2 regions of the Rhizobium sp. BK181 genome follow, and region 2 is predicted to be linked to the other one. Evidence: predicted binding sites of a transcription regulator. Region 2 holds the regulator's gene; the other holds the start of a gene.
What was found. The regulator PhoB, encoded in region 2, activates phosphate uptake and scavenging genes when phosphate is short. The targets are predictions, from matches to a motif close to TGTCATNNANCTGTCAT.
Positions count from the first base shown of each region.

Region 1: the regulator PhoB is predicted to act here: its motif matches at 3,735-3,751, upstream of FHT77_RS25550 (DUF47 domain-containing protein).

Region 1 is NZ_JACHZA010000016.1:113,158-118,988, forward strand. It holds gene FHT77_RS25530 (DNA/RNA non-specific endonuclease) at 1-918, shown strand, start outside; gene FHT77_RS31585 (class I SAM-dependent methyltransferase) at 1,118-1,702, shown strand; gene FHT77_RS31590 (hypothetical protein) at 1,702-2,025, shown strand; gene FHT77_RS25540 (ATPase inhibitor subunit zeta) at 2,579-2,902, shown strand; gene FHT77_RS25545 (BA14K family protein) at 2,995-3,477, opposite strand; gene FHT77_RS25550 (DUF47 domain-containing protein) at 3,781-4,425, shown strand; gene FHT77_RS25555 (inorganic phosphate transporter) at 4,425-5,429, shown strand; gene FHT77_RS25560 (glycoside hydrolase family 3 protein) at 5,497-5,831, opposite strand, start outside.
Region 2 is NZ_JACHZA010000001.1:978,785-984,615, reverse strand. It holds gene pstA (phosphate ABC transporter permease PstA) at 1-119, shown strand, start outside; gene pstB (phosphate ABC transporter ATP-binding protein PstB) at 134-949, shown strand; gene phoU (phosphate signaling complex protein PhoU) at 993-1,706, shown strand; gene phoB (phosphate regulon transcriptional regulator PhoB) at 1,743-2,426, shown strand; gene FHT77_RS04990 (GcrA family cell cycle regulator) at 2,510-3,043, opposite strand; gene FHT77_RS04985 (aspartate aminotransferase family protein) at 3,472-4,668, shown strand; gene argF (ornithine carbamoyltransferase) at 4,711-5,628, shown strand; gene FHT77_RS04975 (Hsp33 family molecular chaperone) at 5,721-5,831, shown strand, end outside.

The DNA of each region.
Region 1 (5,831 bases), on a different contig from region 2:
GGGAAGCCCTACAAGCCAACACGCTGGTCGAAGCAAAACACGGTCTACGGCTACGATCCCAATTTTCTTTCCGAAGCGTTGCCACTCGATGAGATTATTGAGCCGATGAAAGACCAGGCCGCCCCTCTTCTTGGCGGCAACGGCCATGAACTCGCCTACAACAAGTTTTCGGTGGTCATGCACAAGGATCGCAAGTTTGCGATAATCACCGCCGTCAACATCAATGGATCTAAGCTCAGATATCCCGGCGATCGTCCCGGGAGCTTTCGACGCGACGCTCGAATTGCTGCGGAGTATCAACCAGACGGCGAGTTTTACGAAAAAGCCAAGGGAACCGACAAGATCCAGTTCAGCCGCGGACATCTCGTAAGGCGTTTCGATGCAGCGTGGGGCGCAAGCGATGAAGAGGCACGGGAAGGAGACGAGGATTCGTTTCACTACACCAACGCCGCTCCGCAGTTCCAAACCTACAACAACGTCGATTGGGGCAATCTCGAAGACTACGTTCTCAACCAGACGCAGTTGACCGAGCGCAAGGTGACTGTCTTACAGGGTCCGATCTATCGCCCCGACGACCCTCCTTATGGAAAGGATCGAAAGGGTGGCCCTTGGAAGATACCTCTCTCGTTTTGGAAGATTGCGGTCGTTCAGAAAACGCCGAGCACGGTTTCCGCGGCGGCCTTCATTGTCGGCCAAACGCAGTACGTGGCCGCGCTATACGAAGCCAAAGTCTTCAAGGCACTGGCTCCGTATCGCTTCGAGGAGCTCCGGACCCGCAAGATTCAGACGACGATTGCGACAGTTGAGCAGGAGACTGGTTTGAACTTCGATCGTATCCGGCAGTTTGATTCCCACAACAGCCTGGAGTCAACGCGCCGAACTCGCTGGATAACCTCGGTGAACGACATTCTCATCTAGCGCTACTGCCGGGAACTCGGGTGCGTTGTTGGCATGCTGCGCTTGCGGCAGGCAATGTGCTGGGTATCACCGGAGTATAGGATCAACGTTCTCCCGCAAGATGCGCCGCACTGTGGCATGCCTGTTGGATTGCATCGTGAGCCAGACGGCTCATAGTGAGCAGTATGGAAGATGGAAAGTCTATCACGGAGTGACAGCCATGCCTGGAACCGTCGATGAGATCCGCCAACAGCAACGAGACAGATGGGATCGTTTTTCCACCGGCTGGAAGAAGTGGGACGAGTTGGTTCTTGGCTGGCTTGCCCCGTTCGCCGACGCGATGCTCAGGGTCTCCCACCTCAGGGAAGACGCGCATGTCCTTGACGTTGCCGCCGGAACTGGCGAGCCCGGGCTCACCGCGGCAACAATGGTGCCGCATGGAAATGTAACCGTGACCGATCTCTCGGAGCGCATGCTGGCAGTAGCATCCGAGAACGCCTCTCGCCGTGGCCTGACAAATTTCAACACCAGAGTTTGCGATGCCGGCGCCTTGCCGTTTCAAGATGCGTCCTTCGACAGCGTACTCTGTCGCTTCGGCTTCATGTTCTTTCCCGAAATCTCGGTCGCCGCTCGAGAATTTGCACGTGTGGCAAAGCCGGGAGCACGGATATGCGCGGCCGTCTGGAGCGGCCCTGACAAAAACCCCTGGGCAACGACGATCATGTCGACGATCTCGCGTCACATCGAGATGCCCGCCCCGCCCCCGGCTCGCCCGGACTTTTTCGTTGCGCGCCCGAAGGATTGATGCGTACCGCCTTCGAAGACGCTGGCCTGACAGATCTGCACGAGGAGGAAGTTTCATCTACCATGAGCCACGCGTCTCCCGAGAAATATCGGGACTTCATGACCGACATCGCGGCACCTGTCGTGGCGGGGCTCGCTAGGGCCGATACCGCGACGCAAGCCCAAATCCGCGGCGAGGTTCTGGCCCTGGCGCGAGGCTTCATTCAAGATGGCCAGGTGCAACTTCGTTCAACCGCCACAGTCATCGTTGGGACACGCCAGGTTAAGCTCGATCGAACCTACGAAGGCGATAAATTTGGCCGTTTCGCACCGGAGTTGACTTGATTTGACTGTCTCTTTTTAAAGCCTGCTCACTTCCTCGACGGCGTCCCAGAGGGCGATCGGTTTTTGCAGCACGCCGATCCTCTGCAGTCGACACGCGATCTCGATTTTCGGACCACCTCCACCCAAATGTAGATCCCGCACGACAGCCTACGACGTCTCGTCAGCAGGGAGGCGAAGTGCGTCCTCCTCTGTTGGGCAGGGCCCAAGAACGCTGCCTCCCGCTCCCCGCGAGGCAGATTCGCCAATGCGTCACCATGTTCGGGCCTTGCGGCCCACGAATTTACCCCCGCGCAGCCAGTCCCTTGCCAACCCTTGGCAGTGAAACTACAGGCAAGAACTTGATTTGGGTGCTATGCTTCCGCCATTGCGGAGAAGAGCGCGGCAACTGATTAGCAATTAGACGTTCATGCCAACAGCACGTCGTTCTTAGACAAGGCAATGGCCTGGTCTCCCTTGCTCAATTGGGCTGGCGCGAGCGGAGACCACGAACGTCTAGCACTTCGACACAGTATCTTTCGATTTCGGTGGAATTAAACGCAACGGAGGAGCTTCAATGTCTAATCTGCGCATCGACACCATGAGAATGGCCAGACGAAACAAGCTGGTCGGCATGTGGGCTGCCAATAAGCTGAACCTGATAGAAAGCGATACGAAGACCTACTCGGACGACCTTGCAAAGGCGGCCTTCGACGTCAATCAAAATGATATTCTTGCCAAGATTCGTAGCGATTTCGACGCAGCGGGCATAGTCCAGTCCGATGAAGAAATTCTGGCGATGATGAACCAATGTTGGCTCAATGCCGGAAACCAATCCGCACAGTCGTCCGACACCAGTGATGGCGCACTGGTGCAAATCGCACGAAACCTTATGAGGTGACGAGCTTCGTTCGAAGGAACAATGACAGTTTCGGTCCGCCCCACCCCTCACAGCAGAGGTGTTCGGCTGCGAAAAGTCCTACAGGGAACCCCTCAATAAGGTCCTACACATTGACGACGGGGTCCATAGTAGGGCTGGAAGGTGTTGTCGAACGCCCTGTAAGTGCGATAGCGCGCGTAACACCAACTGACATGGCTGCCCCCTTCATAGGCGACCGAAGGCTCATACTGGCGGTACGGCCGGTAATAGCCGTAAGGACGGGAATAATAGCCGTAGGAAGAGCCGTAGAACGTGTCATCGTACGGGCCGTAGTACGGCTGTGCCAAAGCGCCGCCAATGATCGTACCGACAGCCAGGCCGCCCAGGGCCCAGCCCCATTCAGATCCGTGGTGATGGTGGTATCCACGGTAATGGCCGCCATACCAGTGGCCGCCTCCTCCATGCCGCCATTGTACGGGTTCTGTCCGCTGCTGCATCTCGACCACGGGCGGGTTGATGGCCGGAAACGCCTGGGCTGGCGTAATTCCGGAAACATTTGTGACCAGGCCCAACGCTACGACGGCTAGCTTTTTCATGACGGCCTCATCCCCAGCGAAGAGGAGGGGCATATTTCCCTCCTGCCGAACCAAAGGTGAACGCAATTTGTCGAAAATCGTTCCCTGCGACGGCGTCGACACCGGAACATGCTTTTCATCCGCCCGCACAGAAATGCCGGACCCAGTGCGCGCCCAGTGAAGAGGACCCGCTGTCCTGTGGCCGGCGTTTGCGTGCTGCTACGAATAAGTTGACCTTGCCATCGGTTTCCCATTGCCCTGAGCACTCCTCCGCATTTATTACCGATTTATGACAGTTACACCCACCCCTGGAAGTGGCCCCTGATGATGAACATTTTTCGCAAGCTGATGCCGCGGGAGGACAGATTCTTCGACATGTACTCGAAGCATTCGAAAGTCGTCCTCGATGCAGCGGAAGCTTTAAACGACCTTCTCAATGGCAAGGACCTTGATAAAAATTGCCAAAGGATTGTGGGGCTGGAGAACGAGGCCGACGACATTACACGCGAGGTACTCCTTGCGGTCAGGCGCAGCTTCATTACACCCTTCGACCGTGGCGACATAAAGGACCTTATCCAGTCGATGGACGATGCCATCGACATGATGCACAAGACTGTCAAAACCATACGATTGTTCGAGCAATCGAGCTTCGATCCGCTGATGCAGCAGATGGGTGGGGAGATCGTCAAGGCAGCAAGGCTCATTGCGGAAGCCGTTACCCTTCTCGATAAGCTTGGCCCAAATGCCCAGCGACTCTCGACAATTGCGGAAGAGGTCACGCGCGTCGAAGGGAGGTCCGATGAACTCCATGACGAGGGCCTGAAAGACCTGTTCAGACGTCACGGGGCTAGGGGCGACGCCATGGCCTACATGATCGGCAGTGAAATCTACGGCGAACTCGAAAAGGTCGTCGACCGGTTCGAAGATGTCGCCAATGAGATCAGCGGCATTGTCATCGAGAACGTCTGATGGATGTTTCGATAGCTTTGCCACTGCTCGTTGGCTTGATCATCATTGCGCTGATCTTCGATTTCCTCAACGGATTGCACGATGCGGCCAATTCCATTGCGACAATCGTGTCTACGCGTGTCCTCCGTCCGCAATACGCGGTCGTCTGGGCAGCATTCTTCAATTTTATTGCCTTTGCGTTCTTCGGCCTGCATGTGGCTCAGACAGTCGGAACGGGGATCATTGATCCAGCCATCGTCTCTCCACAGGTGATCTTCGCCGCCTTGATGGGGGCGATCATCTGGAACGTCGTCACCTGGATTTTCGGCATTCCTTCCAGTTCGTCGCATGCACTCGTTGGCGGTCTCGTCGGCGCAGGCTGGGCGAAGGTGGGTTTCGCTTCGATCGTCTGGAGCGGCTTCCTGAAAACAGTCGGAGCGATTTTCTTCTCTCCGGCCATCGGCTTTTTCCTTGCATTGCTGCTGGTGCTTCTCGTGTCCTGGCTGTTCGTGCGGCAGACGCCTTTCGCTGTCGATCGCACGTTCCGCGTGATGCAGTTCGTGTCCGCCTCTCTTTATTCACTCGGGCACGGCGGCAATGATGCGCAGAAGACCATGGGTATCATCGCCGTATTGTTGTTCAGCCAGGGTCATCTCGGTTCGGAATTCTACGTGCCGTTCTGGGTGGTCATCTCTTGCCAGACCGCGATGGCACTCGGCACCCTCTTCGGTGGCTGGCGCATCGTCCACACCATGGGGTCGAAAATCACGCGCCTCAACCCAATGCAGGGGTTCTGCGCCGAAACTGGTGGAGCATTGACCCTCTTCGGTGCCACTTGGCTCGGCATTCCGGTATCTACGACCCATACCATTACCGGCGCAATTGTCGGGGTCGGTGCAGCCCGCCGCCTTTCAGCCGTGCGGTGGGGCCTTGCCAGCAATATCCTGATTGCGTGGATCATCACGATGCCTGCCGCTGCAGCAATTTCCGCACTCTTCTACTGGCTGGCAAGCCTTTTCGGCTAGGACCACGCCCACGTGCTTCAAGCTTAGCCAGAGGCGGCCGGCCGCTGGCACGCTTCAAGACAACGCTTCAAAACCCAGCATCTCCCAATCCGCAGAAGGGATCGACCGGGCTGTTGCGGTTCCACGGCGCATTGCCGAGCAATGCGTCCACCACTGCCCGCTGCATGGTTTCGGTCGTCGAATAGGCGTTGATGTAGGTCGGCACCCGCGGCGCATCATAGAGAAGATATGGATAGCCAAAGGAGATCATCACCGTCGGGACGTCATGCCAGCCACGCCACATGGCATTGCCGAAATTGCCGGTAAGCTTGAGCCAGTCGAGAAAAATGCGCCCGCGTGTCAGAAGTGTTTCATCGCCGAGGAGGTACAGCAGGAGGTCGAAATCCTTCGTATCGACCGCCA
Region 2 (5,831 bases):
AAGCCGAGCGTGCCTTCGTCGAGCGCACATCGGGTGCCATCATCGTCCTGCTCCTGTTCCTGGTCGTCATGAACTTCGGAGCCATTCTCTTGCGTCGTCGCTTTGAGCGCCGCTGGTAAACGGAGTAGACATTATGAACATGTTGACGGAAGCAGCAGTTGAGAAGGCGCTGGATCAGAAGATGAATACCGTTCCCTATAAGATGATCGGCCAGGACGTCTCGGTTTACTACGGCGAAAAGCGTGCGCTTTTCGATGTGAAGCTAAACATTCGCGAAAACACGGTGACAGCATTGATCGGCCCGTCCGGTTGCGGCAAGTCCACCTTCCTGCGCAGCCTGAACCGCATGAACGACACGATCGATGGTTGCCGGGTTACCGGCAAGATCACGCTCGATGGTGACGATATCTACGATCCGGATATCGATGTCGTGGAACTCCGCGCTCGCGTCGGCATGGTGTTCCAGAAGCCGAACCCGTTCCCGAAGACGATCTATGAGAACGTCGCCTACGGCCCGCGCATCCATGGTCTTGCCAAGTCGAAGGCCGACATGGACCAGATCGTCGAGGTCAGCCTGCAGCGCGCCGGTCTGTGGAACGAGGTGAAGGATCGCGTTCATGAAGCCGGCACCGGCCTTTCCGGTGGTCAGCAGCAACGTCTCTGCATCGCCCGCGCCGTTGCCGTCAGCCCGGAAGTGATCCTGATGGACGAGCCGTGCTCGGCTCTCGATCCGATCGCCACGGCAAAGGTCGAGGAGCTGATCCACGAGCTTCGCGAAAACTACACGATCGTCATCGTGACGCACTCGATGCAGCAGGCCGCCCGCGTTTCGCAGCGCACGGCGATGTTCCACCTCGGCAATCTCGTCGAGGAGAACGACACCGACAAGATGTTCACCAACCCGGACGACCCGCGCACCCAGGACTACATCATGGGTCGCTTCGGTTGATCGCCGGCGTCGGTAACCCTCACCATATTCAAGGATGAGCCCTATGGCATCGACACATATCTTTTCTGCCTACGACGACGATCTGAAGTTCCTGTCCCGCCGTATCTCGGAAATGGGCGGCCTGGCCGAGCAGATGGTCTCGGATGCGGTTCGCGCCCTCGTCAACGGCGACACGGCTCTGGCCCAGAAGGTCATCTCCGACGACGTGATCCTCGATCACGCCGAACGCGAGGTTGGTGACAAGGCGATCGTTACGATCGCCCGCCGCCAGCCGATGGCCGCCGATCTTCGCGAAATCATGGGCTCGATCCGCATTGCGGCTGACCTCGAGCGCGTCGGCGATCTTGGCAAGAACACCGCCAAGCGCGTCATTGCCGTCCAGAGCGCCGGCGTGCCGCGCAGGCTCGCTCGCGGCCTCGAGCATCTCTCCGAACTGGCACTCGTCCAGCTCAAGGAAGTGCTCGACGTCTACACGAGCCGGGCCGCCGACAAGGCAAAGTCGATCCGCGAACGCGACGAGGAAATCGACGCGATGTATACCTCGCTGTTTCGCGAGATGCTCACCTACATGATGGAAGATCCGCGCAACATCACCAGCTGCACGCATCTTCTGTTCTGCGCCAAGAACATCGAGCGTATCGGCGACCACGCGACCAACATTGCCGAAACCATCTATTACATGGCCACCGGTGCCCAGCCGGAAGGCGAACGTCCGAAGGACGATACCGCCAACACCGTCGGCGCCGTCACGGAATAATCGTTCCGCGACCGTGCCCCCAGGAGACCGAAACGAATGATACCCAAAGTAGCTGTCGTTGAAGATGAAGAAGCGCTGAGCGTGCTTCTTCGCTATAACCTTGAAGCTGAAGGCTTCGAGGTCGATACCATCCTGCGCGGCGACGAGGCCGAGATCCGGCTGCAGGAACGCACGCCGGACCTGCTGATCCTCGATTGGATGCTCCCGGGCGTGTCGGGCATCGAACTCTGCCGCCGCCTGCGCATGCGGCCGGAAACCGAGCGCCTGCCGATCATCATGCTGACAGCGCGCGGCGAGGAAAGCGAACGCGTTCGCGGCCTCTCCACCGGCGCCGATGACTACGTCGTCAAACCGTTCTCGACGCCGGAGCTTGTCGCCCGCGTCAAGGCCATGCTGCGTCGTGCCAAGCCCGAGGTACTCTCGACGCTCTTGAAGTGCGGCGACATCGAGCTCGACCGCGAGACGCACCGCGTTCATCGCAAGAGCCGCGAAGTTCGCCTCGGCCCGACCGAGTTCCGTCTCCTCGAGTTCCTGATGGCGTCACCGGGGCGCGTTTTCTCGCGTTCGCAGTTGCTCGACGGCGTTTGGGGTCACGACATCTATGTCGATGAGCGTACTGTCGACGTGCACGTTGGCCGCCTGCGCAAGGCGCTGAACTTCTCCAACATGCAGGACGTCATCCGCACCGTGCGTGGTGCCGGATACTCCATGGAAGCCTGAGGCTTCCCTCGACCTCCATACTGCTTCAACGAAAAACGGGCCCGCGAGGGCCCGTTTTCTTGTGTCCTTATCCGGCTTCCGGGTCAGGCGACCCGGTTGGCTGCCTTGCGGCGCTCGTTGACCGGCTGGTACGCCATACGCTGGTGGTACGTGCAATACGGGGAATTATCCGGAGATTCGCAGCCGCAGAAGTGGAAGTCGTCCTTCAGCGGATCACCGACCGGCCACTTGCAGGTGCGTTCGGTCAGTTCCGTCAGGCCGAGGCGGCGGGAAATCGGAACGACCACGTTTGCGGCCGGGCGGAAGCTGACTTGCTCGATAGCATCGATTTCGATCTCTTCCTTGAGCATCGTCGCACCCTGCTGGCGGGTGACGGTGCGCGTGGTGACGCGAGATGCATAGTTCGGAGCGCGCGGCGCGGATGTGGTGCGCTTGGGCGTTCTGACAGTTGTCGTCGAGCCTCCGGCCTTGGCTCGGCCGGGCAAACTCAAACGGTGGACTTTGCCGATGACGGCATTGCGACTTACACCGCCAAGTTGTGCTGCGATCTGGCTGGCGCTAAGGCCCTCGGACCAAAGCTTCTTCAGTTTTTCAACGCGCTCGTCTGTCCAGTTCATGCCCCTGTCTCCGCCTTATTAGCGTTGGTGTAGGCAGAATCCTTCACCGTTGCCCCGGACGTATCCGAGGCAAGAAACGCTTGCTCGATTTTGGTGACTAGTTCCGCCGCATGCAGTCTAGTAATTGAGTTTTAACCTAGTGTGAGGCTGACTCTGTGACAAGAGTCGGTTGAATCCCGGCGAATCGAATTTCAAGTTTTCCCCAACTTGCTGGACGGGAGAGTCATTTCTGCAACATTAGTTGTTGATAGGTCCTGCGGCCTCAGATGGCTGCTTGACGCATGTTGCAAAGCCTCAGTTTTGTTGACATCGCAGTGCGAAAAGTAAATAGTGCTGCTCGCCGCCGAAAGGCGGCATTTTTAATTTTCCGGACCTGCTTTCCTTAGCCGGAATCCGGCCACTGGTAATCAATGACAGGAGATCGCGCCATGGCTGAAGCCGCGCTTTACGATACCTACTCTCGTGCCCCGCTGCGGTTCGAGCGAGGCGAGGGCGTGTGGCTGATCACCGAAACGGGCGAGCGATATCTTGATTTCGGCGCGGGCGTTGCTGTCACCTCTGTCGGTCACGGCCATCCGCACGTGGTGGGGGCGTTGAAGGAGCAGGCAGACAAGGTCTGGCACCTTTCCAATATCTATGAGATCCCCGGTCAGGAGACGCTCGCGAAGCGGCTGACCGAGGCGACATTCGCCGACAAGGTGTTCTTCACGAACTCCGGCGCGGAAGCCTTGGAATGTGCGATCAAGACCGCACGCCGCTATCAGTTTTCGAAGGGCCATCCCGAGCGGTTCCATATCATCACCTTTGAAGGCGCCTTCCATGGCCGTACGCTGGCGACAATCGCGGCCGGCGGCCAGGAGAAATATCTTGAAGGCTTCGGTCCCAAGGCACCCGGCTTCGACCAGGTTCCTTTCGGCGATCTCGATGCCGTTCGCGCTGCCATTACAAGCGAGACGGCCGCTATCCTGATCGAGCCTATTCAGGGAGAAGGCGGCGTTCGCCCGGCGACCAACGAGTTTCTGAAGGCGCTCCGCGCAATGTGCGACGAGCACGGTCTGCTGCTGATCTTCGACGAAGTGCAAACGGGCGTGGGCCGCACCGGCAAGCTTTTTGCCCATGAGTGGTCTGGTGCCGCCCCCGACATCATGGCAGTTGCCAAGGGCATTGGCGGAGGTTTCCCGCTTGGCGCCTGCCTTGCGACGGCAGAGGCCGCTTCCGGCATGAAAGCCGGTACCCACGGCTCCACCTATGGCGGCAATCCGCTGGCCATGGCTGTCGGTAGTGCCGTGCTCGAGGTGGTCCTCGCGGATGGCTTCCTGCAGCAGGTGCGCGACGTCTCGCTGGTCTTCCGTCAGGGGCTGGCCTCGCTCAAGGATCGCTATCCTGATATCATAGAGGATATCAGGGGCGAGGGACTGCTGCTCGGCGTCAAGGCAGCCGTGCCGTCCTCCGAACTGCTGCAGGCGATCCGTGATGCCCATTTGCTCGGCGTGCCCGCTGGCGACAACGTCATTCGCCTTCTGCCGCCACTGGTCGTTACGCCTGACGAAGCCCGCGAGGGCCTGGCCCGCCTCGAACGCGCAGCCGAAAGCCTGCGCGCTTCGAAGGTTAAGAAGACGGCTTAATGGACAGTGCCTGTTGCAAGACGGGCGTGATAGGTAAAGACAATGGCTTCCCCCAAACACTTCCTCGACCTCTCCGCCGTCGCGGCATCCGACCTGCGGCTCATCATGAATGACGCGATGTCACGCAAGCAGGCCTTCAAGGCCGGGCAGGGCGACAAGCCGCTCGCTGGCAAGATGCTTGCGATGATCTTCGAGAAGCCTTCGACCCGTACCCGCGTGTCTTTCGATGTTGGCATGCGTCAGCTCGGCGGCGAGACGCTGTTCCTGTCCGGAACCGAAATGCAGCTAGGCCGCGCCGAGACGATCGGCGACACGGCAAAGGTGCTTTCGCGTTATGTCGATGCGATCATGATCCGCACGACCGATCACGCCCGCATGCTGGAGCTGGCCGAGCACGCAACAGTTCCCGTCATCAACGCGCTGACCGACGATACGCACCCCTGCCAGATCATGGCCGACATCATGACGTTCGAGGAGCACCGCGGACCCATCAAGGGCAAGACCGTTGCCTGGACGGGCGACGGCAACAATGTGCTGCATTCTCTGATCGAAGGCGCTGCCCGCTTCGGCTATCGCATGAACATGGCGGTACCCCTTGGTTCCGAGCCAAAGGATCACTATTTGAACTGGGCCCGCAATGAGGGCGCCGAAGTCATGCTTGGTCACGATGCTGACCGCGCGGTTGCTGGCGCCGATTGCGTGGTGACCGATACCTGGGTCTCCATGAATCAGGAACATCGGGCCCGGGGTCACAACGTCTTCCAGCCTTATCAGGTCAACGCGGCTTTGATGGCACAGGCCGGCAAGGATGCATTGTTCATGCATTGCCTGCCCGCCCATCGTGGTGAGGAAGTCACGGACGAGGTGATCGACGGCCCGCAATCCGTGGTCTTCGATGAAGCGGAAAACCGTCTTCATGCGCAGAAGTCGATTCTTGCTTGGTGCCTGGGCGCGATCTGAACCATACTGGATGCCACATCAGGGCGGAATGGCCCGTGGCCGCGCGAGCGGATGGATACACTTGTCCGCCGCTCTCAGACTAGGAGAAGACCATGGCAGAACCTGCAGCCACCCTCGGCGAGTTCAATTTCGCCGGTGATGATCACGTCGTTCCTTTTCAGGTTGAGGGCCTGGATGTGCGCGGTCGCGCCGTCCAGCTCGGG